Regions from separate parts of the Bordetella sputigena genome, predicted to be linked through region 3. Evidence: predicted binding sites of a transcription regulator. Region 3 holds the regulator's gene; each other region holds the start of a gene.
The links. Region 3 encodes HrcA, which represses chaperone genes, less so after heat shock. Its sites were predicted from a motif close to TTAGCACTCNNNNNNNNNGAGTGCTAA; they were not measured.

Region 1: groES (co-chaperone GroES) is a predicted target of HrcA. The motif match lies at 3,260-3,286, and genes of this name have one in related genera.
Region 2: rpoH (RNA polymerase sigma factor RpoH) is a predicted target of HrcA. The motif match lies at 4,561-4,587, and genes of this name have one in related genera.

What each region holds. Positions count from the first base shown of each region.
Region 1 is NZ_CBCSCA010000009.1:124,141-131,738, forward strand. Features, by position in the region: gene ACNA0R_RS18085 (hypothetical protein) at 1-1,032, shown strand, start outside; gene groL (chaperonin GroEL) at 1,208-2,851, opposite strand; gene groES (co-chaperone GroES) at 2,912-3,199, opposite strand; gene ACNA0R_RS18100 (hypothetical protein) at 3,717-5,354, opposite strand; gene ACNA0R_RS18105 (dsDNA nuclease domain-containing protein) at 5,451-6,626, opposite strand; gene ACNA0R_RS18110 (hypothetical protein) at 6,773-7,336, shown strand.
Region 2 is NZ_CBCSCA010000007.1:170,630-178,227, forward strand. Features, by position in the region: gene ACNA0R_RS15480 (cation:proton antiporter) at 1-2,089, opposite strand, end outside; gene ACNA0R_RS15485 (phosphodiesterase) at 2,407-3,255, shown strand; gene rpoH (RNA polymerase sigma factor RpoH) at 3,625-4,512, opposite strand; gene ACNA0R_RS15495 (hypothetical protein) at 4,674-5,363, opposite strand; gene fghA (S-formylglutathione hydrolase) at 5,542-6,405, opposite strand; gene ACNA0R_RS15505 (S-(hydroxymethyl)glutathione dehydrogenase/class III alcohol dehydrogenase) at 6,405-7,511, opposite strand.
Region 3 is NZ_CBCSCA010000003.1:96,032-103,629, reverse strand. Features, by position in the region: gene dapB (4-hydroxy-tetrahydrodipicolinate reductase) at 1-372, opposite strand, end outside; gene ACNA0R_RS06400 (outer membrane protein assembly factor BamE) at 492-1,067, opposite strand; gene fur (ferric iron uptake transcriptional regulator) at 1,253-1,672, shown strand; gene recN (DNA repair protein RecN) at 1,772-3,418, opposite strand; gene ACNA0R_RS06385 (NAD kinase) at 3,426-4,325, opposite strand; gene hrcA (heat-inducible transcriptional repressor HrcA) at 4,442-5,449, shown strand; gene hemH (ferrochelatase) at 5,493-6,569, shown strand; gene grpE (nucleotide exchange factor GrpE) at 6,697-7,278, shown strand; gene ACNA0R_RS06365 (thioredoxin family protein) at 7,341-7,598, shown strand, end outside.

The sequences.
Region 1 (7,598 bases), on a different contig from region 3:
GCGGGCCAGCATCTGCCCGAGGTTCCGCCGCGACAGGGCATCGTAAGCCAGCCGCCTCCGGGCTACGTACCGATAAAGCCGGCTCCCGTGTTGGACAGGAACGCGCTACCCGGCGAGCCGGCACTGGGCGTCATCATCGAACTATCGGAAGCCGCGGGCCCGCGCGATGGAGCGATCGCCACGCGCCGGCGGCAGGCCCTGCCGCTCTGGGAGGGCAAGACCACGTTGATGAAGCTGGGCGGAAAGTCCAAGCTCCGCATCCGGGTAAGCACCCCGCTGGCGCGGCAGCTCAAGAAGCAGATGACACCGGCCTTGCGCGATACGCTGGCCCCGATCAGGGGAAGCCTCTACGGCTTTCTCTTGCTTGAGTCTCTCGCCACCTGCGCGAAGCAGGGGCAGACCCTGATCATGGCGGAAGGCAACGGCAGATCGGGAGTGACCATGACCGAGAAGGGGGATGTGGTCTGGCTGTTCGATCAGCTCGATCTGACGCGGCGGTGTACGCGGCGAGGCCTGTACGGCGCGCAGCAGGCGGCCTATACCGCGTTCTCCGACCTGACGGCGGTGCGCGATATCTTCGGCAGGCGCATCGGATTCGAAGAGGAATGGATCGAGCGCTATTGGATAAGCGAGCACGCCGGCATGAATGGTTTCTATGGCGAAATCAAGTCCAAGCGCGAGCCGCATCACTATCCGGATGAGACAGGCCCTGAGGGCAGCAGCTTCGGAGTGATAAAGACCTATGACGCCAATGCCGTGCATTGCGCGAGCCTGATGGCCACGGCGGCTGCCCGCGAGCGCGTGGCGGCACCGGGTACCGCTTCGCGCGCATCGGCCTTCCTTGCCGGGGTGCTGCGGCACGCGGCCGCCGCGCTACGCTCCGTCTCGGAAGGTCTCGCCCCTGCCGCGCCGCCGTCCGATTCGCCGGGCGCGCGTCAGGCCTATGAGGCCCTGGTGGGCGGCACGTCTAGCGATGCGGCTGCCAGCCGCGCCATTCCGAATGCGTACCTGCGGGTCGATCCGGGCCGATAATCGGCGGCCAGGAACGCGCGGTGGCGTCCGATGCTTCGGCGCCGATACGAACGCGGGAACGCGAAAGGCTTGCGCGGGAATCATGCATAAAAAAGGCCAGGTCCGAGGACCTGGCCTTTTTGCTTGCGACCGGCCTGCCCGGATGAACCGGGACGGGCCTGCGAGCAGGACTTGCTTAGAAGTCCATGCCGCCCATGCCGCCCATGCCACCCGGCATGCCGGCGGGCGCGGCGGGCTTGTCTTCGACCAGCTCGACCACGGCGGCCTCGGCCGTCAGCAGCAGGCTGGCGACGGACGCGGCGTTCTGCAGGGCGGTGCGGGTGACCTTGGTCGGATCCAGCACGCCTTGCTCGACCAGGTCGGCGTACTCGCCGGTCGCGGCGTTGTAGCCGTAGTTGCCCTTGCCACCCAGCACGGCGTTGACGACCACGCTGGATTCTTCACCGGCGTTGGCCACGATCGTGCGCAGCGGCTCTTCGACGGCGCGCAGGATCAGCTTGATGCCGGCGTTCTGGTCAGGCGTATCGCCCTTCAGCTGGGCAATGGCTTGCTTGGCGCGCAGCAGGGCCACGCCGCCACCAGCCACCACGCCTTCTTCCACCGCGGCACGCGTGGCGTGCAGGGCGTCTTCGACGCGGGCCTTCTTTTCCTTCATTTCGACTTCGGTCGCGGCACCGACGCGGATCACGGCAACACCGCCGGCCAGCTTGGCCACGCGCTCTTGCAGCTTTTCACGGTCGTAGTCGGAGGTCGCTTCTTCGATCTGGACGCGGATCTGCTTGACGCGGGCTTCGATTGACTTGCTGTCGCCAGCGCCGTCGATGATGGTGGTGTTTTCCTTGCCCACTTCGATGCGCTTGGCCTGGCCCAGGTCCTGCAGCGAAGCCTTTTCCAGCGACATGCCGGTTTCTTCGGAGATGACCACGCCGCCCGTCAGGATGGCGATGTCTTCCAGCATGGCCTTGCGGCGGTCGCCGAAGCCAGGCGCCTTGACGGCGGTGGTCTTCAGGATGCCACGGATGTTGTTCACAACCAGTGTGGCCAGCGCTTCGCCTTCGACGTCTTCAGCGATGATCAGCAGCGGACGGCTCGACTTGGCGACTTGTTCCAGCACGGGCAGCAGGTCGCGGATGTTGCTGATCTTCTTGTCGAAGATCAGGACGAAGGGATCGTCCAGCGCGGCGACTTGCTTGTCGGGGTTGTTGATGAAGTAGGGCGACAGGTAGCCGCGATCGAATTGCATGCCTTCGACCACGTCCAGCTCGTTTTCCAGCGACTTGCCGTCTTCGACGGTGATGACGCCTTCCTTGCCGACCTTGTCCATCGCGTCGGCGATGATCTGGCCGATCGACGAATCGCTATTGGCGGAGATCGAGCCGACCTGGGCGATTTCCTTGCTGGTCGTGACGGGCTTGCTCAGCTTCTTCAGCTCTTCGACGGCGGCGGCGACGGCCTTGTCGATGCCGCGCTTCAGGTCGATGGGGTTGAAGCCGGCGGCCACGTACTTCAGGCCTTCCTGGACGATGGCCTGGGCCAGCACAGTGGCGGTGGTGGTGCCGTCACCGGCGTTGTCGGAGGTCTTGGAGGCAACGTCCTTGACCAGCTGGGCGCCGATGTTCTCGAACTTGTCCTTCAGTTCGATTTCCTTGGCGACGGACACGCCGTCCTTGGTCACGGTCGGGGCGCCGAAGGAGCGCTCCAGCACGACGTTGCGGCCCTTGGGGCCCAGGGTGGTTTTAACAGCGTTGGCGAGGATGTTCACGCCGCGAACGATGCGCACACGGGCGTCATCGGCGAACAGGACTTGCTTGGCAGCCATAGTGGTTCCTTACTGGAATTCTGTGGGAATTCTGTCGAATTCGGTATTCGGACGGGGGAATTACTGGATCACGGCGAGGATTTCTTCCTCGCGGATGACGAGCAGCTCTTCGCCATCGACCTTGACGGTCTGGCCGGAATACTTGCCGAAGAGCACCTTGTCACCGGCCTTCAGGTCAACCGGCAGAACCTTGCCGTCTTCCGTGCGCTTGCCGGGACCCACGGCGACGACTTCGCCTTGGTCAGGTTTTTCGGCCGCGCTATCGGGGATGACGATGCCCGAGGCGGTTTTGCGCTCGTTGTCCAGGCGTTTGACGATCACGCGATCATTCAAAGGACGCAGGGCCATGAAGAACTCCTGTAGTTCAGTACGATGTAGGGTTGTCTCTAGGGGCCAGCCGAGGCTGTGTTAGCACTCATCGGCGGCGAGTGCTAATTATAGGGGCGGTTTTTGGGCGTTCAAGGGGGTGGGGCGGCGTTGTTACAACTGGCCGGCTGGGTACGGCTGTCGATGTCGAAGTTCACCTGACTTGGAATTTCGTCAGTGTCGAATGTCATTCAACTTGGAATTTATGTCATCCAAGTTGGAATTCTGGGCGTCCCCAATTTTCGGTGCCGGACTGCTGGGCGAAGTTAGGGAGCAAGAACAATTCGACTGGCGTTCGGCAAGAGATCGGTGTCACGTGACGAATGATCCTCCAAGACGCCATCACTCCCCGTCACGGAAACGCGTACGACCGCTATCGACCCACAGCGGTCATACAGCGGGTCGAGCCCAATGTCTGGTTTGCAGCGAAGTGGTCATTTGATCGAAGGCGCGCCCGGGTATTCATATAATCGAGGCCCGAATACCGGAATATCGATCATCAGCTCTGAGAAATAGGCGCGTCGTACATCTTCTTCAACAACGGCTCCATCAACTTGTCCGTTGGCTCCCACTCCTCTTCGGAGAGCATGCTGTATCTCTCCGTCAGGATTATCTCGCGGTCGAAGTTGAGGTCGGTTGGAGTTTCCAAGCCAACGATGAGCTGCATGCCAACGGGCAAGTCCTTCGCGATGAAGCTCAGGACAGCTGGAAGGTTAAGGTCGTCTTGCGCCTGCTGGTTTGGCGAATCGATAACCACTGGGACGTCGTACGTACCTTCCTTGCCCTGCACGGTGCGCCAGATGGCGGCGTAGTAGGCGAGGATCGAGCGAGGTCCGCCACTGCCCGAGAGAGAGGGCCGGGACGCCAGCTGCGTGGTTTTGGTCGCTACGGAGTGCAGTCGCAGCGCGATGCGGCTGGCCGCGTAGTGCTCGCGGAACTCGGTCAAGATTACCCTCGTGCGCTTGGGAGAGCGCAGCTCCTTCATCCTTGTCTCAAGCGCGTCGACCGTAAGAACCACGGCATCGATAGCCGCCTGAATCTGTTTGCGCTCGGTCTCGAACGCCGCGAAGGCGGACTCAGCGCCGAGGCTTCCGACGACGTCCTTGAATTTCAGCTCGCCCTTGCGTGAATCTAGCAAACGAGAAATGCGTTGGTAATTTTCGTTAAGTGAGCTTATCTCGGCGAAGACCTTCTGCATTCGGCTGCGGACCGCGGCGGCATCTTCTCTTAGCCGTGCGGCGAGCTCGCGAAGGACGCGGGCATCTTCTGCGAACTCTAGCAGGTCGAGGAACGGCTTCTCGTGCTCCGCGTGGCACGTCGGGCAGATGAGCGGCGCCGCGCCTCCTTTGAGCAGGTACTTGGCATCGCTGTCGTGTGCATCGAGAGCGCCGTCTGCAAGATGAATTTGATGGTCCAAGCTCTTGAGGAGCTCTTGCTCGCGGACCGCGATACTTCGTAGTGCTTCTTGTCGAACATTGAGTTCGTTGACCTCTTTGGTCAGCTGCTCAATCTCGGCCGCGAAGTTACCGGGATCGACCTTGGGTCCAGACAGTGGGACAGACCTGCTGAAGCGTTCGATGGCACGATCGAGTAGGCGATACTCTCGTCGGTGTTCATCTAGAACCTTGGAATGCTGGGACTTTTCGGCGCTCGCAGAATAGTACTCCGGCGGGCAGACGCCGGTGAAGTATTCAAGGATAGGCTTAAACGGCGCGCTGAAGCGCTTCATGCCACCGAACGTGTTCCATTCAGCTTGCCAGCTCCCATCCTGGTTCACGTAAAACGGCGCGAAAAAGCATGATGGGTCTGCAGGGACCACCTCGGCTTGTTTCTTGTCAGAGAACACCAAGTTGAAGTCGGTTATCTCACAGAATCGTCTGGACCAGTCGCCGAACTTGGATGTGGAGATGAGCAAGTTGAACCCCGCATCAAAGAGCGCGCGCCGTCCATTCTGGTGAAGGGCGAAGTAGCTCCGGCCGTCAACTGAAAACTCGAGTAGAGAGGCAGCGTTCTCGTCCCATTGTTCGAGTTTTCCCTGTGGCGTCGCGCCGAGCGTCTCAAACAAGCTCCGAATCAGTGTCGTCTTGCCCGTGTGGTTTCTCCCCATCAGCAGGTTCCTGCTTGGATGAAACTCCACGTGACGCGCCTTCTTCTCGCGATGAGAGAGCAGCCAGATGCTTTTGAATCGGAAGCGATGCATAGGTTTTTGTTCTCAAGCTTCGGACGAGGAGTCTTAGTTCTGGTCCACGCATTTCGTTATTGCTCTCATGACAAACCGGCCAATCAGGTCGTTATCGTGGTGTCCGCTGAACTGGGTCTTGAGCGCGGTGAGAGCGGCCTCAATGTAAGGTCGCAGTTTCGATGTGGGCGGATTTACCGCGAGCCATGCATCGCTGAAGTGGTCGATTTCGCGGGAGAGGACAGTTCCCCCAATTAATCGGTCCTGCTGGGCGCGCGTGGCCGCGACGCGAATCGACGAGATGGACATGAAGTCCAATCCCTCGGTTTGAAGCTGGCCCAAGAAATCGTTAAGCAAGGCGCTGCGGTCCGGCACGGTCTCGAGTGCAGCCAGAGCCCCCAGGAACGCACTTCGCGAAAATCCACGCTCCTTAACAAGCTCGTCGAATGACTGGCAGACGTCCGTCCCACGTGTCAGTGGCGAAATCTTCATCACCAACGACTCCACGAAGGCCCTCGCCTGCCCGGCATGGGATGGGCTGAGCTCGCTCAGTAATTCCAGAGCTGCGGCAATCGCCGGTGCGTTCAGATTGTCGGGATGTATAGCGACCTTCTGCAGTCTTATCCGCGTTAAATCCGGTGGCGAACCGCCGGTCGACAACGAGGAGAAAGCGTCGGTCAGCAACTGGACATGGTCCGCGGCTAAGTCTGCGAGCGTGCAGGGCAAAGTGGTCGCTGCTGATCCGCCCCCTGCAAGTGGGAAGTCGCAGCCCGCATTCGAGAGGAATACTCCTTCGACAGGCAGTGCCCCGAATGCGTTCAGGGTAAGTTGTAGCTTGCCGAGTGCGGAGTCCGGGACCCTCTTGAAGTCTGGCGTCTTTGGTGTTTTGGCGGAGGCCTTGCTCGACTTCTTTGGAGCGGTCGATGGCCCCTTGGGAGCGACCGTGCCTGTGAGCACGGACCATGTCCAAGTTCCGGTGTCTTTTTTCTTGACTTGGTAGACCCTAGCCCGCGTTGGCGCGGTCGCAGAATCCAGTTCTGCGACATCCTGCACGGATTCGAAGAGGAGTAGAAAATCCGGCTCATTGGCCTTCTCCAACTCCACCATTCGAACGACAGCCCACCAGCGCGCAAAGTCTACGCCCTTGGCTCCGTGTCCACCACCGGTCTCTGAGTACTTCGGATTGTTTGCGACGGACAAAAGCTCCGCCGCGCCGCTGATTCCGCTCACCGCTCCCTCTCAATTCAGCTTCATTCAGGCGGAGGAGTTCTTCGACACGCTCATCATCGTGGATCGGCAGGCGTTTGTAAAGTCTTGCTACATCTGGGCTGTTTATAAACTACGATACTGCGGCTCCTGATCGGGGATAAAGTGGCATGAAGGAAGATTCAAGTTCGTCGCACTCTGAAGAGCTCGCCGACATGGAACCGTGGGACCGGATGCTCTGGCTCTCTCGGGCCTATTTGGAGGCAAGCGAGGCGTTGTGCAACGCAATGCTCGAAGGCGGTCTTTCATCCCAGTATTCGTCGAGCCGCGTCATCCTTCATTTAGCTCGCCACGGTATCGAGCTCTTTCTAAAGGGAGCCATCGCCGCTCATGGTGCGGCGCCTGAACAACTCGGCCACAACCTGAACAAGCTGTATCGAGAGTACCGACGACTTCACCCAGAGCTTCGCTTCCACTTCGAGGTCCCATGCCAGTTTTTGGTGTCCTTGAACGAGGAGCTTTTTCCTAACGATGCGGACGAGTTCCATAGGGTGCTCGACCAGCGCCATCGGTATGCGACTGATAGAAAAGGTGCGTCATTCGCCAGTCCTGAGATCTTCGACCCGGCGACGATGAAAAAGGAACTCTGGGAACTTCGCCGCGTGTCTCAAGTTATCGAGTGGGTCGAATTACGCCCCTATCTGACCGCAATGTTCGGAAGGGCTGGTAGCTGAGGCATGACGTCAGGTGCCTGTGCCACAAGGTATGGGTAGACGAGTGTCCGCTTTCACCCTTCACCGGACATTGAAGTCAATCAAGCGAATTTCCGCTGCTGGCCGGAAGTGGATTTTCGAAATTGCTCGCTTTCGACCTAAGGCGAAGATGTTTATTGCGCCCCCCGTCCAGCGAAGGTTGCCCGTTAAGTGCCAAGTTTCCACGCCTTCGCAAGGTTATAGCTTCCCCAGTGCAGGCGCTCAGGAAGAACGATTATTATCG
Region 2 (7,598 bases), on a different contig from region 3:
GTTCCGCCGCGCTCAATTCGATATCCAGCGGCGGATGCTTGTCGATGTGCGCCCAGCGATGTTCCAGCTGGCGTGTCAGGTCGGCATAGACTTCGCCGCTGATCAGGAACTGATCCAGCATGTCGCGATAGCGCATGCGTTCCAGCTGCCTGGCCACCCGGCCCAGATAGCTTTCCTGCAGCCACAAGGCATACGAAGGGTATTGCAGGTTGAGCGCCTGCAGCGCGTTCTCGATCGCATCCAGGCGGCGCTGATGCGCCACCACGATGCGCTGGGTGGCTTCCTCGCCCAGCATGACCTTCAACTGCTGGCCGGCGAACAGGATCACCCGCTGCGCCACCGAGCGCTTGCACATCAGGGCGGCGAAGCGCTGCGCCAGCTCGCGCGCCAGCCAGCGCTGGAAGCCGAACAGGTAATGCAGGCGCAGCGCCGCGCGGAACGAGCGGGAATAGCGCACGTCGGCCGCGATGGCGTTCTCGAAACCACTGACGCCGCCCGCGCGCACGGCGTCCTCCAGGCGCTCGGCGCGCGCGAGCAGGGACTCGGCCAGGCGCCAATCGACGATCTGCGCCTTGAGAATGTCGAAGAACATTTCCTCTTCGCGCCGCGCCAGCGTCGCCAGACCGATGTCCACGCGTTCGGCCACGCTCATGTGGCGCACCTCGGCATCGCGCAACTGCTCCAGTGTGCGCTCGAACACCGCGTGGATGCGTTCGCGCACCTCCGGCCCGATGTGTTCCGTGGCGGCGACCTCGTCGGTTTTCTCCTGCAGATCGCCCAGCGCCACCGCCAATGCCTGATCGCGTAGCGTCGCCTCGTGCCGCGACAGCTCGTTCAGGCGCAGCATGCGGATCAGCGGCCGCAGGCTGATGCCGTTGATGAACAAGGTCATCAGCACGAAGCCGGTGGTGGCCACCGCGACGAACTGGCGTGCGTCGTAGGGCACGTCGCTGCGCTCGGTCACCGCCAGCGCCAACGCCAGCGATACGGCGCCGCGCAAGCCGCCCCACAGCATCACCGTCTTATAGGCGCGGTTCACCCGCGTGCCGAAGCGGGTCAGCCGCAGCAGGGGCAACAGGCCGAACACGGCCACCGCCCGGGCGGCCAGGGCCGCGACGAACAGAACCAGGATCAGGGCGACATCCATCAGCGTGGCATCGGCCATGAGCCGCGGGATCAGCATGGCGGCGAACAGGAAGATGAGCGAATTGGCCCAGAAGCCGAATTGCTCCCACGCACTGGTCAGGTGTTCGAAGGTGGTCGGCGCCATGCGGGTGCGGCCGGCGGATCCGACCACCAGGCCGGCGATCACGGTGGCGACCACGCCCGACACGTGCAGATAGTGGTCGCAGACATAGAAAGTCAGATAGGCCAGCGTCAGCGTCAGGGTGATTTCGGCCGTCGGAAAGCCGCGCAGCACGCCAAACAGCATGCAAGCCCCGCGTCCCATGGCATAGCCGGCCAGGCCACCGCCCAGGAAGCTGATAACGAAGTCAACCAACACGCGGCCCGCCGACATCTCGCTATGCCCCGCCAGCACCCCCACCAGCACGGAGTACAAGGCGATCGACGCGGCATCGTTGAACAGGCTTTCCCCTTCCACCAGGGTGGTCAGGCGCTTGGGCGCGCCGACCTCGCGAAAGATGCCGACGACCGCGGCCGGATCGGTGGTCGCGACGATGGCGCCCAGCAGCAGGCAGACCACCAGGCCATACGAAGACAGGCCGTTCAGCGTAATACCGACCACCACCGTAGACAGGAAGACCGCGACGATGGCCATCATCAGGATGGGCCCGATGTCGTCCATCAGGCGCCTGACGTTCATCGACAGCGCCGTTTCGAAAAGGAGGACGGGCAGGAAAACGGTAAGGAAAGTTTCCGAGGAAATCTCGAACTTTTCCAGGGAATCCAGCATGCCGGCCAGCACCGGCGGCGCCCAGCCATGGATATGAATCACGATGCCGAGCAGACAGCCGACGATGGCGAGCAGCACCGAGTAGGGCAGCTTCAGCCGTCCAGCCAGCGGTGGCATGAAGCAGACCAGCGTGAGCAGGGCGGCCAGGCCGAAAACCAGCAAACCTACATCCATCTAATTTTTTTCCCCTGGGCTAGTGCGCATTCACCGGGAAGGATAGCTGGTTTTCAGGAGGCGCACGTTTCGTTACGGCCCGCACGATTTGGTGGATGCCCGGCGCCGCGTAATTTCGCTAACGTGGCAAGGTTCGCATCATCGCGGCTGGCATCCGCCGACGACGCGCGCCGCAGGCCGGCGCCATGGATGCGCATTCATCGGAGCCGCCGTTGCATACCATCCCCAAGCTTTCCATCCCGTCGCCGGCGGGCGCCGAAAACGCCGGAACCCCCGGAAACCCCGCACACACGGCACACGCCGACGGCGCGCCCGTCCTGGTGGTGCAGTTGACCGACCCGCATCTTTACGCCGCGCCCGCGGTCATGCTGGGCGTGAACACGGATGCCAGCCTGCGGGCGGTCGTGGCGGCCATCCGTCGCGACCACGGCGACGCCGATCTGCTGCTGGCCACCGGCGACCTGTCCCAGGATGGCAGCGAAATGTCCTACCATCGCTTCGCCGACGCGGTGGCCCCGCTCGGCATGCCCGTGCGCTGCCTGCCGGGCAACCACGACGCGCCGGCCGCGCTGCAACGGGCACTGGGCGTCTGGACGGAGCCGGTCAACGATCTCGGCCCGTGGCGTATCGTCATGCTGGACTCGCATGCCGACGGTTCCAATGCCGGCCATCTGGAGCGGGATCAGTTCGAATTGCTCGACCATGCCCTGGGCACGGCGCGGGGCCGGCCGGCCCTGGTCGCGATGCATCACAACGCGGTACAGGTCAGCGCGGACTGGCGCGATCCCATGATGCTGGACAACGCCGCGGAGCTGTTCCGCCATCTGACGCGCTGGGGCAACGCGCGCATCCTGCTATGGGGCCACGTGCATCAGGATTTCGACCGCCGGCGCGGCAATGTGCGCATGCTGGCGACGCCATCCACCTGCTTCCAGTTCGCCATCCGCGACGGCCGGCACCGGCTGGACCCACAGCCACCGGGCTATCGCTGGCTCAAGCTGTATCCCGACGGTTCCATCGCCACCGGCGTACGCCGGCTGGACGCGGCGCTGTGGCGCGCGCTGCTGCAAGAATGGAACGAATCGGAGGACGTGCCGGCGCCCGTGGGGGATGAGGTCACCCCGGATACGGCGGATGCCTCGGCGGGGGTAGCCGGCAGCGCCTGATCCCCAGCCCCGCCCGGACGCCGGGCATAAAAAACGGGGCACCGCTTGGGGTGCCCCGCCAAACACCTGTCTCATAGGGGAGGGGAAAGAGGAGAAGCCGAGACAGGTGAGAAGACAACAGGCCCGGAGGGCTCCGGGCACGCGGTCTACATGGGGTTAGGCTGGGGAGCCATGAGAAAGTTTCGCCCGCATTGGGGAAATCCCGCGGCGAGATGCATCAATACGTAACATCCGCCAAGACCTTCCCGCTCCGTGTGGCCGGAAAGCGTCCGGCGCTTCCGGGCGCGGCCCCATGGGGAATGGAGGTGTCCCGCGCCCGCCCGGAGCCGGGCGCCGCGCCATGGCGCAGCGGCCGGCGCAACAGCCGGCTTACGCGGGCTGCAGGCTGCCGCGCATCTTTTTCAGCGCGGCGGCTTCGATCTGGCGAACGCGCTCGGCCGAAATGCCGTACTCCTGCGCCAGCTCGTGCAGGGTGGCGCCGCCATCGTCCTGCAGCCAACGGGCCTCGACGATGTGGCGAGAACGCGGATCCAGCGCCTCCAGCGCACCATGCAGGCCGGTGCTCTGCAATTCGTCATGCGCCTTGCGTTCAAGTACGCGCGTCGGCTCCTGGCGGCCCTCGTCGGACAGATAGGCGATGGGCGCATAGGCATCATCGTCGTCGTCCTGGGCTTCCAGCGCCATGTCGCGGCCGGAAAGGCGTACTTCCATTTCGCTGACGTCTTCCGGACGCACGTTCAGTTCGCGGGCGATTTCGTCGACCTGCTCCGAATCCAGCGTTTTGCCATCGGGACGCATGCTGCGCAGATTGAAGAACAGCTTGCGCTGCGCCTTGGTCGTGGCGACCTTTACCAGCCGCCAGTTGCGCACGATGTACTCATGGATTTCCGCTTTGATCCAGTGCACGGCGAACGAGACCAGCCGTACGCCGCGTTCGGGATCGAAACGCTTGACGGCCTTCATCAGTCCGACATTGCCTTCCTGGATCAGGTCGGCATGGGGCAGCCCGTACCCCAGGTACTGGCGCGCGATGGACACGACCAGGCGCAGGTGCGACAGCACCAGCTCGCGGGCGGCGTCCAGATCGCCCGAGTCGCGCAGACGGCGGCCCAGGGCGCTTTCCTGATCCGCCGTCAGAACCGGCAGGCGGTTCACCGCGGAGATATATGCGTCGATCGTCCCCAGCGCGCCTGGATTGGCGATGGCCAGCGTAAGGGCATTGGCGGGTACGGCCAACGAGGATCTCGGTTGTTTCATGGTGTTTTGCTCCAGGAAACGGCTAGTGGTAGAACGCATTGGGTGATGTTAGCACTCTGAAAAGGAGAGTGCTAATTCGACCTTCAACGGCCCGGGAAGTTCACTCATTCCATGCCCCGGAGGCAGTGCAAACGCACCTTGGCGGCAAGGCCCGCGGGCACTTACCAGCCGCGCTGCTTCAGCGCCTCGGCGGTGGCGGCGTTATCAGGACGGATGAACAACGCGCCCCTGGGGTCGACGAAAACCCGGTAGCGGGCGCCGTCGAACATCGGCATATAGGCTGCGCTGCCGTACTGCACGTCCACGAAGGGCAGCCAGCCCGGAAAACGCTGTTTCAGCCTGGCCAGGTCCGGCATGCCCACCGGGCCCAGCGCATAAACCGTGCGCGGCTCGGACTGATCCGCCGCGGGGTCGGCGTAACGGCCGGACAGGCGCTCCAGCCGGTACAGCGGCGGGACCCCCGCCAGCAGCGCCGGCAGGCGCCAGCGCACCATACGGGCATCGATCTGCCATTCGTCGCCGCGCAGCACGAAGTCCTCCGCGGCCTTGCCCGGCAATTCCGCCGTGGCGACGAACTGGCGCGGCGCTTGTTCGCGCAACACCAATAAGGCAACCGGCTCGTCGGAGGTCAGCCGCAGGAACTGGTACAGCGTGGCGGCCAGCATGCCCGACACGCAGGCCAGGGCGAGCAGCAGCAGGCCGAACAGCCGCCGTATCGGCCGCAGGCGGAACTGGCGACGGCCGCGCGCGTCGCGCGGCCCGCCTTTGCCCAGGAACAAGCCAAAGCCGAGCAGCAAAGCGGCAATGGTGGCCACGGCGATCCATACGGACGGGGCGACGCCTTCGATCAAAACGATCCTCGCGGAAACTCGGACACAGTTCCAGTATATAGAAGGCGTCAAGCCCTCTCGGAAGCCGCTGCCCCGCCGCCCGGACCCCGATCCGTGCCGGGGCAAGGCCCGCGCGGCCCCCTATCGCACGGCTGGGCCGCCCCGCGCGGGCGCGACCGCGGGACCAGCCGCGGCCGCGCTACTGCGCGGAGGCGGCCGCCAGCTGTTCGGCATGGAAGCGAATGTGGTCTTCCATGAAGCTCTGGATGAAGTAATAGCCGTGGTCGTAATGCTGATGCCTGCGCAGGGTCAGCGGCTGGGCAGCCTGGCCGCAAGCCGCTTCGAAGGCCTGCGGATACAGCTGCTGATCCAGGAAACGGTCGGCCAGCCCCTGGTCTATCAGGATGCCGGCGGGGTAGGGCGTCCGCAGCGACGTCATGAGCTCGGTGGCGTCATAGGCGGCCCACGCCGTCCTGTCCGGCCCCAGATAATGGGAGAAGGCCTTCTCGCCCCAAGGACAGCGGCTGGGCGCGGCGATGGGCGCGAAGGCCGACACCGAGCGGAACAGGCCAGGATGCCGCAAGGCCAACACCAAAGCCCCGTGGCCGCCCATGGAATGCCCGAAGATACCGATACGTCCGGCCGCGGCGCCCAACTGGCTGGCGGCCAGGCCGTAAAGTTCCTGGGTGATATAGCTTTCCATGCGATAGCGTTCGCGCCAGGGCGCCTGGGTGGCGTCCAGGTAGAAGCCCGCGCCGGTGCCCAGATCCCAGTCCTGGTCCTCGCCCGGCACGCCGGCCCCGCGGGGGCTGGTATCGGGCGCGATCAGCATCACGCCATGTCGCGCGGCCCAACGCTGGGCGCCCGCCTTGATCATGAAGGTTTCTTCGTTGCACTCCAGGCCCGCCAGGTAGAACAAGGCGGGCACCGGGCCGCGTTCCGCCTGCGGCGGTGCATAGACGGAAAACCGCATCGGCAGGCCGATGACGGCGGACGCATGCCGGTAGACGCGTTGCCAGCCGTCGAAACAACGCTGCTGCGCCAGGATTTCGAGCCCGGACATCAGTAGAGCACCACGGAGCGGATGGACTCGCCGCGCTTCATCAGGTCAAAGCCGTCATTGATCTTTTCCAGCGGCAGCGTATGGGTGATCAGGTCGTCGATATTGAGCTTGCCTTCCATATACCAGTCGACGATCTTCGGCACGTCGGTGCGGCCGCGGGCGCCGCCGAAGGCCGAGCCTTTCCATTCGCGACCGGTGACCAGCTGGAACGGCCGGGTGGCGATTTCCTCGCCGGCGGCCGCGACGCCGATGATGATGGATTTGCCCCAGCCCTTGTGGCAGCACTCCAGCGCCTGCCGCATCAGCTTGGGGTTGCCGACGCATTCGAAGGAATAGTCGGCGCCGCCGTCGGTCAGCTGGATCAGGTGGTCGACGACGTTGTCGACTTCCGAGGGGTTGACGAAGTGGGTCATGCCGAACTTGCGCGCCAGCGCTTCGCGGCGCGGGTTGATGTCGACGCCGATGATCTTGTCCGCGCCCACCATTTTCGCGCCCTGGATCACGTTGAGCCCGATGCCGCCCAGGCCGAAGACCACGACGTTGGCGCCAGCTTCCACCTTGGCCGTATAGACCACCGCGCCCACGCCGGTCGTGACGCCGCAGCCGATGTAGCAGACCTTGTCGAAGGGCGCGTCGTCGCGGATTTTGGCCAGCGCGATTTCCGGCACTACGATGTGGTTGGCGAAGGTCGACGTACCCATATAGTGATGGATGGGCTTGCCGCCGATCGAAAAGCGCGACGTGCCGTCCGGCATCAGGCCCTTGCCCTGGGTGGTGCGGATGGCCTGGCACAGATTGGTTTTACGGGACAGGCAGAACTTGCACTGCCGGCATTCCGGCGTGTACAGAGGGATCACGTGGTCACCGGCTTTCAGGCTGGTCACGCCGGGGCCGGTTTCCAGCACCACGCCCGCGCCCTCGTGCCCGAGTATGGCGGGGAACAGGCCCTCCGGATCGGCGCCGGAAAGGGTGTAGTAATCGGTATGGCAGATGCCCGTCGCCTTGATCTCGACCAGGACCTCGCCCGCCTTGGGGCCTTCCAGGTCGACGTCCTCGATGGTCAGGGGGGCGCCGGCTTTCCAGGCGATGGCGGCTTTGGTCTTCATGATTGCTCCAGGCTGTACGGTATCGATCCGGGAATGTTAACGCGCGGGCGGCCGCCGGGATGGGCGGCCATGATGTTACGGCGCGCT
Region 3 (7,598 bases):
CACGCTCATGTTGGGCGCGAACACGATGGCTATGCTTTCGGCGGCCTTGGCGATGGCGGCGCGGCCGGCTTCGTCGAAGCCCGTGGTGCCGATCACCGCCTTGACGCCGTGGCGGACGCAGGCCTGCAGATGGACCAGCGTGCCCTCCGGGCGGGTGAAATCGATCAGGCAGTCGGCCCCGGCCAGCGCCTGCAGGTCGCCGGTGATCGCCACGCCGGTATCGCGGCCCAGGAACGCACCGGCGTCCTGGCCGATCCGGTCGCTGCCCGCGCGGTCGAGGGCGACGGCCAGCGTCATGTCGGGATGGTTCAGGACCGCTTCGATAAGCATGCGGCCCATCCGGCCGCCGGCGCCGGCAATGGCGATGCGCATGTGAAATCCTCGTCGTTGACTGCTGTGGACGGCTGTCGAAACAGCCGTCGAAACGGAATGCCAGGCGGGTCGGCGGCTGGTCAGGAGACCGCCCCCCGAACCGCCCACCGCGGAAACCGCTACTGCTGGCCGCCGCCGGCGGGGGCGCCGCCGCTATTGATGGTCGTGGGCGTGCCGCCCGTGCCGTTGACGGTTGCAGGTGCGCCATTGCCCCCACTGACGCCGGCGGGCAGCCCGGCGCCCGTCGGGCTGGCCGGCGCGGTGCCTGCCGGGGCGGGCGCCTGCGGCGGCGGAACATTGGTGCCGGCCGAATTGGACGGACCGTCGGCCAACTGGTAGGGCTGGACGGCGGGCTGCTGGTCGCCTTGCCAGCGGGTCAGCTTGTCGTTCTCGAAAAACACCGTGAACTTGCGTTCCTGGACGGCGCCGTAGCCAGGCTTGTAGTAGTAGGGATAATCCCAGCGGTCGGCATGCAGCACGCTGGTCAGCGTGGGGCTGCCCAGGGCAAAGCGCACCTGCTCGCGGGTCATCCCGGGCCGCAGCAGGGCGACCTGCTCGCTGGTGATCCAGTTACCTTGCTGAACCGGCGCTTTGTACGGGAAACCCCATTTACCGGAGCTGCATCCCGCCAGGGCGGCGGCGATCGCGCCTATGGCGATTACCGCTTTCAAGCGGCGGGATGTGGGACGTAGGATCGTGGACACTCGGGGTTCCCCGTAATTGATACTGGCAAAACCGTTATCATAAAGGCTTATCAAGTCATTCCGCGTGGCGCAGGCGCCGGAGCGCTCGGCCGAACGCAAGCGCAGGGGATGGGTCGGCGGCCGCGCCGGTCCGTTCCCGTCCCGCCTGACCGCCCGGAAATTTTCCTATTGGACCAATGAGCGATCAAAGCGACCTCAAGACCATGGGTTTGAAGGCCACCTTTCCGCGCCTGAAGATCCTGGATATTTTCCGCAAAGCGGAGCAGCGCCATCTTAGCGCGGAAGACGTTTATCGCGCCCTGATCGCCGAAAACGTCGAAATCGGCCTGGCCACCGTGTACCGGGTGCTCACGCAGTTCGAGCAGGCGGGCATATTGGCGCGCAGCCAGTTCGATAGCGGCAAGGCCGTCTTCGAATTGAACGACGGCGATCATCACGACCACCTGATCTGCACCAACTGCGGCAAGGTCGTCGAATTCAACGATACCGACATCGAAAAGCGCCAGCACAAGATCGCCAAGGACAACGGCTTCATGCTGGAAAGCCACGCGATGGTGCTGTACGGTACGTGCGGGGACTGCGCCACCCGCCGCTAGGCGCATGGCGGCCGGCATGGCCCGGCGTCAGGCGGGACCATGCGCCGTAGGGCCCGGGAGCCGGGCCGCGCCGCCCATGCGCGGTAGCGCGACTGTGCCTCAGGCGCCCAGCATCTCCCGGGCGTGCTGCCGCGTGGTGGCGGTGATCTTGATCCCGCCCAGCATGCGCGCGATTTCCTCGACACGCGCTTCGGCATCCAGTTCCACGATGCGCGAATGCGTGGTGCCGGCTTTTTCCGCCTTGCTGACCTGATAATGGGCGCCGCCGCGCGCGGCGACCTGGGGCAGGTGGGTCACGCACAGCACCTGGTGGCGCTGGCCGAGCTCTCCCAGCAGGCGGCCCACGACCTCGGCCACCGCGCCGCCCACGCCGCTATCGACCTCATCGAATATCAGGGTGGGTACGCGGGCGGCCCGGCTGGCGATGACCGACAAGGCCAGCGAAATGCGCGAAAGTTCGCCGCCCGACGCGACCTTGGCCAGCGGCCGGGGCGTGGTGCCGGCATGTCCCGCCACCAGGAATTCCACGACGTCATCCCCCTGCGCCGACGGGGCGGAGGCTTTTTCCACCGCCACTTCGAAGCGACCGCCCTGCATCGCCAGCGTCTGCATGGCTTCGGTAATCAGTTTGCCCAGATCCTTGGCGGTCTTGCGGCGGGCCGTCGATAGCTTCGTCGCGGCCTTGGTGTACTCGGCCTGGGCGGCTTCGGTCTGCGCCCGCAGGGCGTCCACGTCGGCAGCCGCCGCCATGTCCGCCAGTTGCGCGTGCAGCGACTCACGCAGTTCGGGCAGGCCGTCGGGGTCGACCTTGAACTTGCGTCCCAGCTCGAATACCGCGGTCATTCTTTCTTCGACCTGCTCCAGCCGGGCCGGGTCCAGTTCGACGCGGCTGACATAGTTGTTCAGGTCGGACACGGCCTCGGCGATGGCGATCCGGGCGGACTCCAGTTCGTCGTATACCCCCGCCAGCTCGGGGTCGTGGCGCTTGAGCTGTTCCAATACGTGCACCGCCGCGACCACTCTGCTGTGCGCGGATTCATCGTCGCCGTCGAGCGCCTGCACGGTGCGCGATGCGCCATCCAGCAGCGATTGCGCATGCGAGAGGCGCGTGTGTTCGGTTTGCAGGGTCTCCCATTCGCCGGGGCGAGGATCGAGCTTGTCCAGCTCGTCGACCTGCCATTGCAGGCGTTCCCGATCCGCTTCCAGCGTGGCGCTATCGCGTTCGGCGCCTTCCAGTTGCCTGGCCAGTTGGCGCCAGCGCTTCCAGGCCTGGGCCACCGTCTGCCGCAACTCGCCGTGGCCGCCCTGCGTATCGAGCAGGTCGCGCTGCGCGTCCGGCCGCATCAGGCTCTGATGGGCATGCTGGCCGTGGATATCGACCAGGCTGTCGCCCAGTTCGCGCAGTTGCGCGATGGTCGACGGTACGCCGTTGACGAAGGCACGGCTGCGGCCCTGCGCATCCACCACGCGGCGCAGGACGAGTTCTTCTTCCGCGTCGATCGCGCGTTCGGCCAGCCACGCGCGCAGATGGTCGGGCGTGTCGAAGACCGCGCTGATGTCGGCGCGCGCCGCGCCTTCGCGCAGTACGGAAGCATCGGCGCGCTCGCCCAGCGTCAGGGCCAGCGCGTCGATCAGGATGGACTTGCCGGCGCCGGTTTCGCCGGAAAACACGGTAAAGCCGGCACCGAAGTGGATGTCGGCCTTTTCGACGATAACGAAATCCCGGATATGCAGCGTGCGCAGCATGGCGGCGTCATTCTCCGCTATCCGTGGCTTGCGGCATCAGGTTCCAATGCAGCTTGCGTCGCAGGGTCGTGAAGAAGCTATAGCCTTCGGGATGCAGGAAGCGGATGGTGTGCGGCGCGCGCCGCACCACGATCCGGTCGCCCGGCTGCAGGTCCGACCAGGTTTGCATATCGAAGTGGCAGGAAGCTCCGTGTTCGACGCGGCCCATGCCGGTCAGGGTCATCGCCAGTTCTCCGTTGTCCGGGATGACGATGGGCCGGTTCGACAATGTCTGCGGCGCCACCGGTACCAGCACCATGGCCTGCAGGCCGGGATGCAGGATGGGCCCGTTGGACGACAGGGCGTAGGCCGTGGACCCGGTCGGCGTGGCGACGATCAGCCCGTCCGCCCGCTGGGTGTACATGAAAATCCCGTCCAGTTCGACACGGACTTCGATCATGCCGCCGCGACCCGCGCGGTTGAGCACGACATCGTTCACCGCGGAAGAGGAAAACAATTGCTGGTCGCCGCGCCAGACGCTGCCTTCCAGCAGCATGCGGTCCTCGGCCTTGAAGTTGCCCGCCAGCACGCGCGACAGGGCACTCTTGGCGTCATGCAGGGGCACGTCGGTGATGAAACCCAGCCTGCCGTGGTTGACCCCGATCAGCGGCACGCCGTGGGGGGCCAGGTAGCGGGCGGCGCCCAGCATGGTGCCGTCGCCGCCCATGACCACGGCCAGATCGGCGCGCCGGCCGATCTCGTCGATATCGGCAATAGGAAATTCCGCCAGGCCGGTGTTGCGCGACGTGTCCTCTTCGACAAGCACGCTGCGGCCTTCCTCGGTCAACATCTGGGCCAAGGCGCGTAGCGGCGCGTCCAGTCCGGTGTCCTGGTATCTGCCGATAAGGGCGACAGTCGGGAAATGCATGCTGGAGCGGCGTCCGGTGTGGGTTTAGGCTAGGATTCAACGATTATATGGGGCCATATTTGCCTTTGCGGGACAAAATTGGCACCGTTGCAAAAAAGTTTCCATAAAATAGCGAGATGGACGACCGCGCACGCGCACTGCTCAAGGCGTTGATAGAACGCTATATCGCCGACGGCCAGCCGGTCGGATCGCGCACGCTATCGAAGGTGTTCGATCTTTCGCCGGCCACCATACGGAACGTGATGGCGGATCTGGAGGAGTCCGGGCTGATCCACAGCCCGCATACGTCCTCCGGGCGCATACCCACGCCGCGCGGCTACCGGCTGTTCGTCGATTCGCTCCTTGCGGTGCGCAGCTACGCCATCCAGCCGGAGCATATCCGCGAAAGCCTGCCGGCCGCCGAGCCGGCCCGGGCGGTGAATGCGGCCGCGGCCCTGCTGTCCAACCTGACCCAGTTCGCCGGCGTCGTGCTGACACCCAAGCGGGCGCAGGTTTTCCGCCAGATCGAATTCATCCGCCTGTCGGAAAAGCGGGTGCTGCTGATCATCGTCACGCCGGATGGCGATGTGCAGAACCGGATCCTGTTCGTGCAGCGCGACTATGCCGAACATGAGCTGCTGGAGGCGGCCAATTTCTTCAACGTGCACTTCGCCGGCAAGTCCTTCGACGCCGTCCGCCGCACGCTGGCGACCGAGCTGGCGCAACTGCGCGACGACATCTCGCGGCTGATGCAGGCCGCCGTCGAAGCCGGCACGGAGGCCATCGAAGACGGCGATGCCGTGGTGATTTCGGGCGAACGCAAGCTGCTGGACGTCACCGACATCGCGTCGGACATGGATAGGCTGCGCAAGATGTTCGCGCTGTTCGAAAAGAAAACCGACCTGCTGCAGCTGCTGGACGTGTCCAGCCGCGCGCAGGGAGTCCAGATCTACATCGGCGGCGATTCGCAGCTGGTTCCCCTGGAAGAGGTCTCCGTCATCACCGCGCCCTACGGTGTCGACGGCCAGGTCGTAGGCACGCTGGGCGTAATCGGGCCTACCCGCATGTCGTATGAACGCGTTATCCCGATCGTGGACATCACGGCACGCCTGCTGTCCAACGCCCTGAGTCATAACACTAAATAATTCCGGCGTCCCGGCGGGGGCGTACGGCTGGCGAGGTATCCGCGTGTTCCTGCGTGCGTTCAAATATCTGTGGCCCGAACGGTTCCTGCCGGAACCCGAGCAGGCCGATCCTTTCGCCGAGCGCGCGGTGCCCAGCCTGGGCAAGACGGGCGTGCTGCTGGTCAATCTGGGCACCCCGCAGGCGCCGACGGCCGTGGAAATCCGCCGCTATCTGGGCGAGTTCCTGGCCGACCCGCGGGTGATCGAAATTCCCCGCTATCTCTGGTGGCCCATCCTGCATGGGCTGATACTGACGCTGCGGCCTCGGAAACTGGTGCCCCGCTATCGCGGCATCTGGATGGACGGCGGATCGCCGCTGATGGTCTACAGTCGCCGGCAGGCCGAAGGCCTGAGCCGCCTGCTGGGGCAGCGTGGCGTGCAGGCGGAGGTCGGGCTGGGCATGCGATACGGCAGTCCTTCGGTGCCCGAGGCCATGGACGAGCTGCGGCGCCGCGGCTGCGAACGCATTCTCGTCGTGCCCATGTACCCGCAATACGCGGCCAGCACGACGGCCACCGCCGTCGATGCCGTTACCCGTCATGCCGCGCGGCTGCGCGACCAGCCCGAATTGCGTTTCATCAAGCGTTTCCATGACGATCCAGGCTATCTGCAGGCCGTGGTCGGGCGCATCGAGCGCTACTGGGCCGAACATGGCCGGCCCCAGAAACTGGTGATGAGCTTTCACGGACTGCCGCGTTATTCAGTGGAGCTGGGCGATCCTTACTATCAGGACTGCCTGCGCACCGGCCGGCTACTCCGCGAACGCCTGGGGCTGATGCCCGAGCAGGCGCTGGTCACCTTCCAGAGCCGTTTCGGCTCGGCTCGCTGGCTGGAGCCCTACACCGCTCCTACCATGATGGCCCTGGCCCGGGAAGGCGTGACCGAGGTGGACGTGGTCTGTCCCGGTTTTCTGGCCGACTGCCTGGAAACCCTGGAAGAAGTCCAGGTGGAATGCCGCGATGCCTTCATCGAGGCCGGCGGCAAGCGCCTGCGCTACATCCCGGCCCTCAACGATGACGAGGCGTGGATCGCCGCGCTGTCCGAGCTGGTTCAACGCCATTTGCAGGGCTGGCCCCTCTAGCGCCCGCCGCATCGCCCGACGCGGCGCGTCGGGAATGTTCGACCGCTTGTTTAAACCCCCCTTGAAATGGGGGCATTGGCCCCCACACTGCTCTCCAACGTTATTCAATACCTGGAGGATCCATCCCATGACGGCACAGAACGAGCCTGCCGAGAAAAGGCCCGACATCGACGCAGCGGCTGGCACCAGCGCCGCCGGTACCGGCGCGCCCGGGGGCGCGGCCGAAGGCCAGCAGGACTTGCTGGCGACGCTGCGCGCCGAATTGGAAGCCGCGCAAGCCAAGGCCGCGGAACACTACGATCAACTGTTGCGCACCCGCGCGGACGCGGAAAACATCCGCCGCCGCGCACAGGACGATGTCTCCAAGGCGCACAAGTTCGGCATCGAGTCTTTTGCCGAGAGCCTGGTCCCGGTCAAGGACAGCCTGGAGGCCGCCCTGGCCCAGCAGGAGCAGACGGTGCAGTTCCTGCGCGAGGGCGTCGAAGCCACCCTGAAACAGCTGACCTCCGCCTTCGAGCGCAACAAGCTGATGGAAATCGCGCCGGCCGCGGGCGACAAGTTCGATCCGCACCAGCACCAGGCCATTTCGTCGGTCCCCTCCGACCAGCCCGCCAACACCGTCGTGCAGACCCTGCAAAAGGGTTACCTGATCGTCGACCGTGTCCTGCGTCCGGCGCTGGTCGTGGTGTCCGCGGGCCAGCAGGGCTGACGGGGCGCGCCGTGGCCACGTCCCAGGCTTTCGACCCCTCCCAGGTGTTCGAGCTGTTCGGCATGCGTCCCGTCGCCAGCGACGGCTTTGACCGCGATGTCGTGCAGGCGCCCGGCGACGACCTGCGCTGCGTGTTCCTATGGGGCACGGATTGCTACAACTGCAATCTGTTCAAGCAGACGGCCCTGCTGCATAAGGACGCCTTGCTGGCGCTGGGACTGAGCTGGTTCCAGGCGGACGTCTACGACGACGTGGCGCTGGGCCGGCGTTTCTCCCTGCATGGCGTCCCCACTTTCGTAATGTACCGCGCGGGCAAGCGG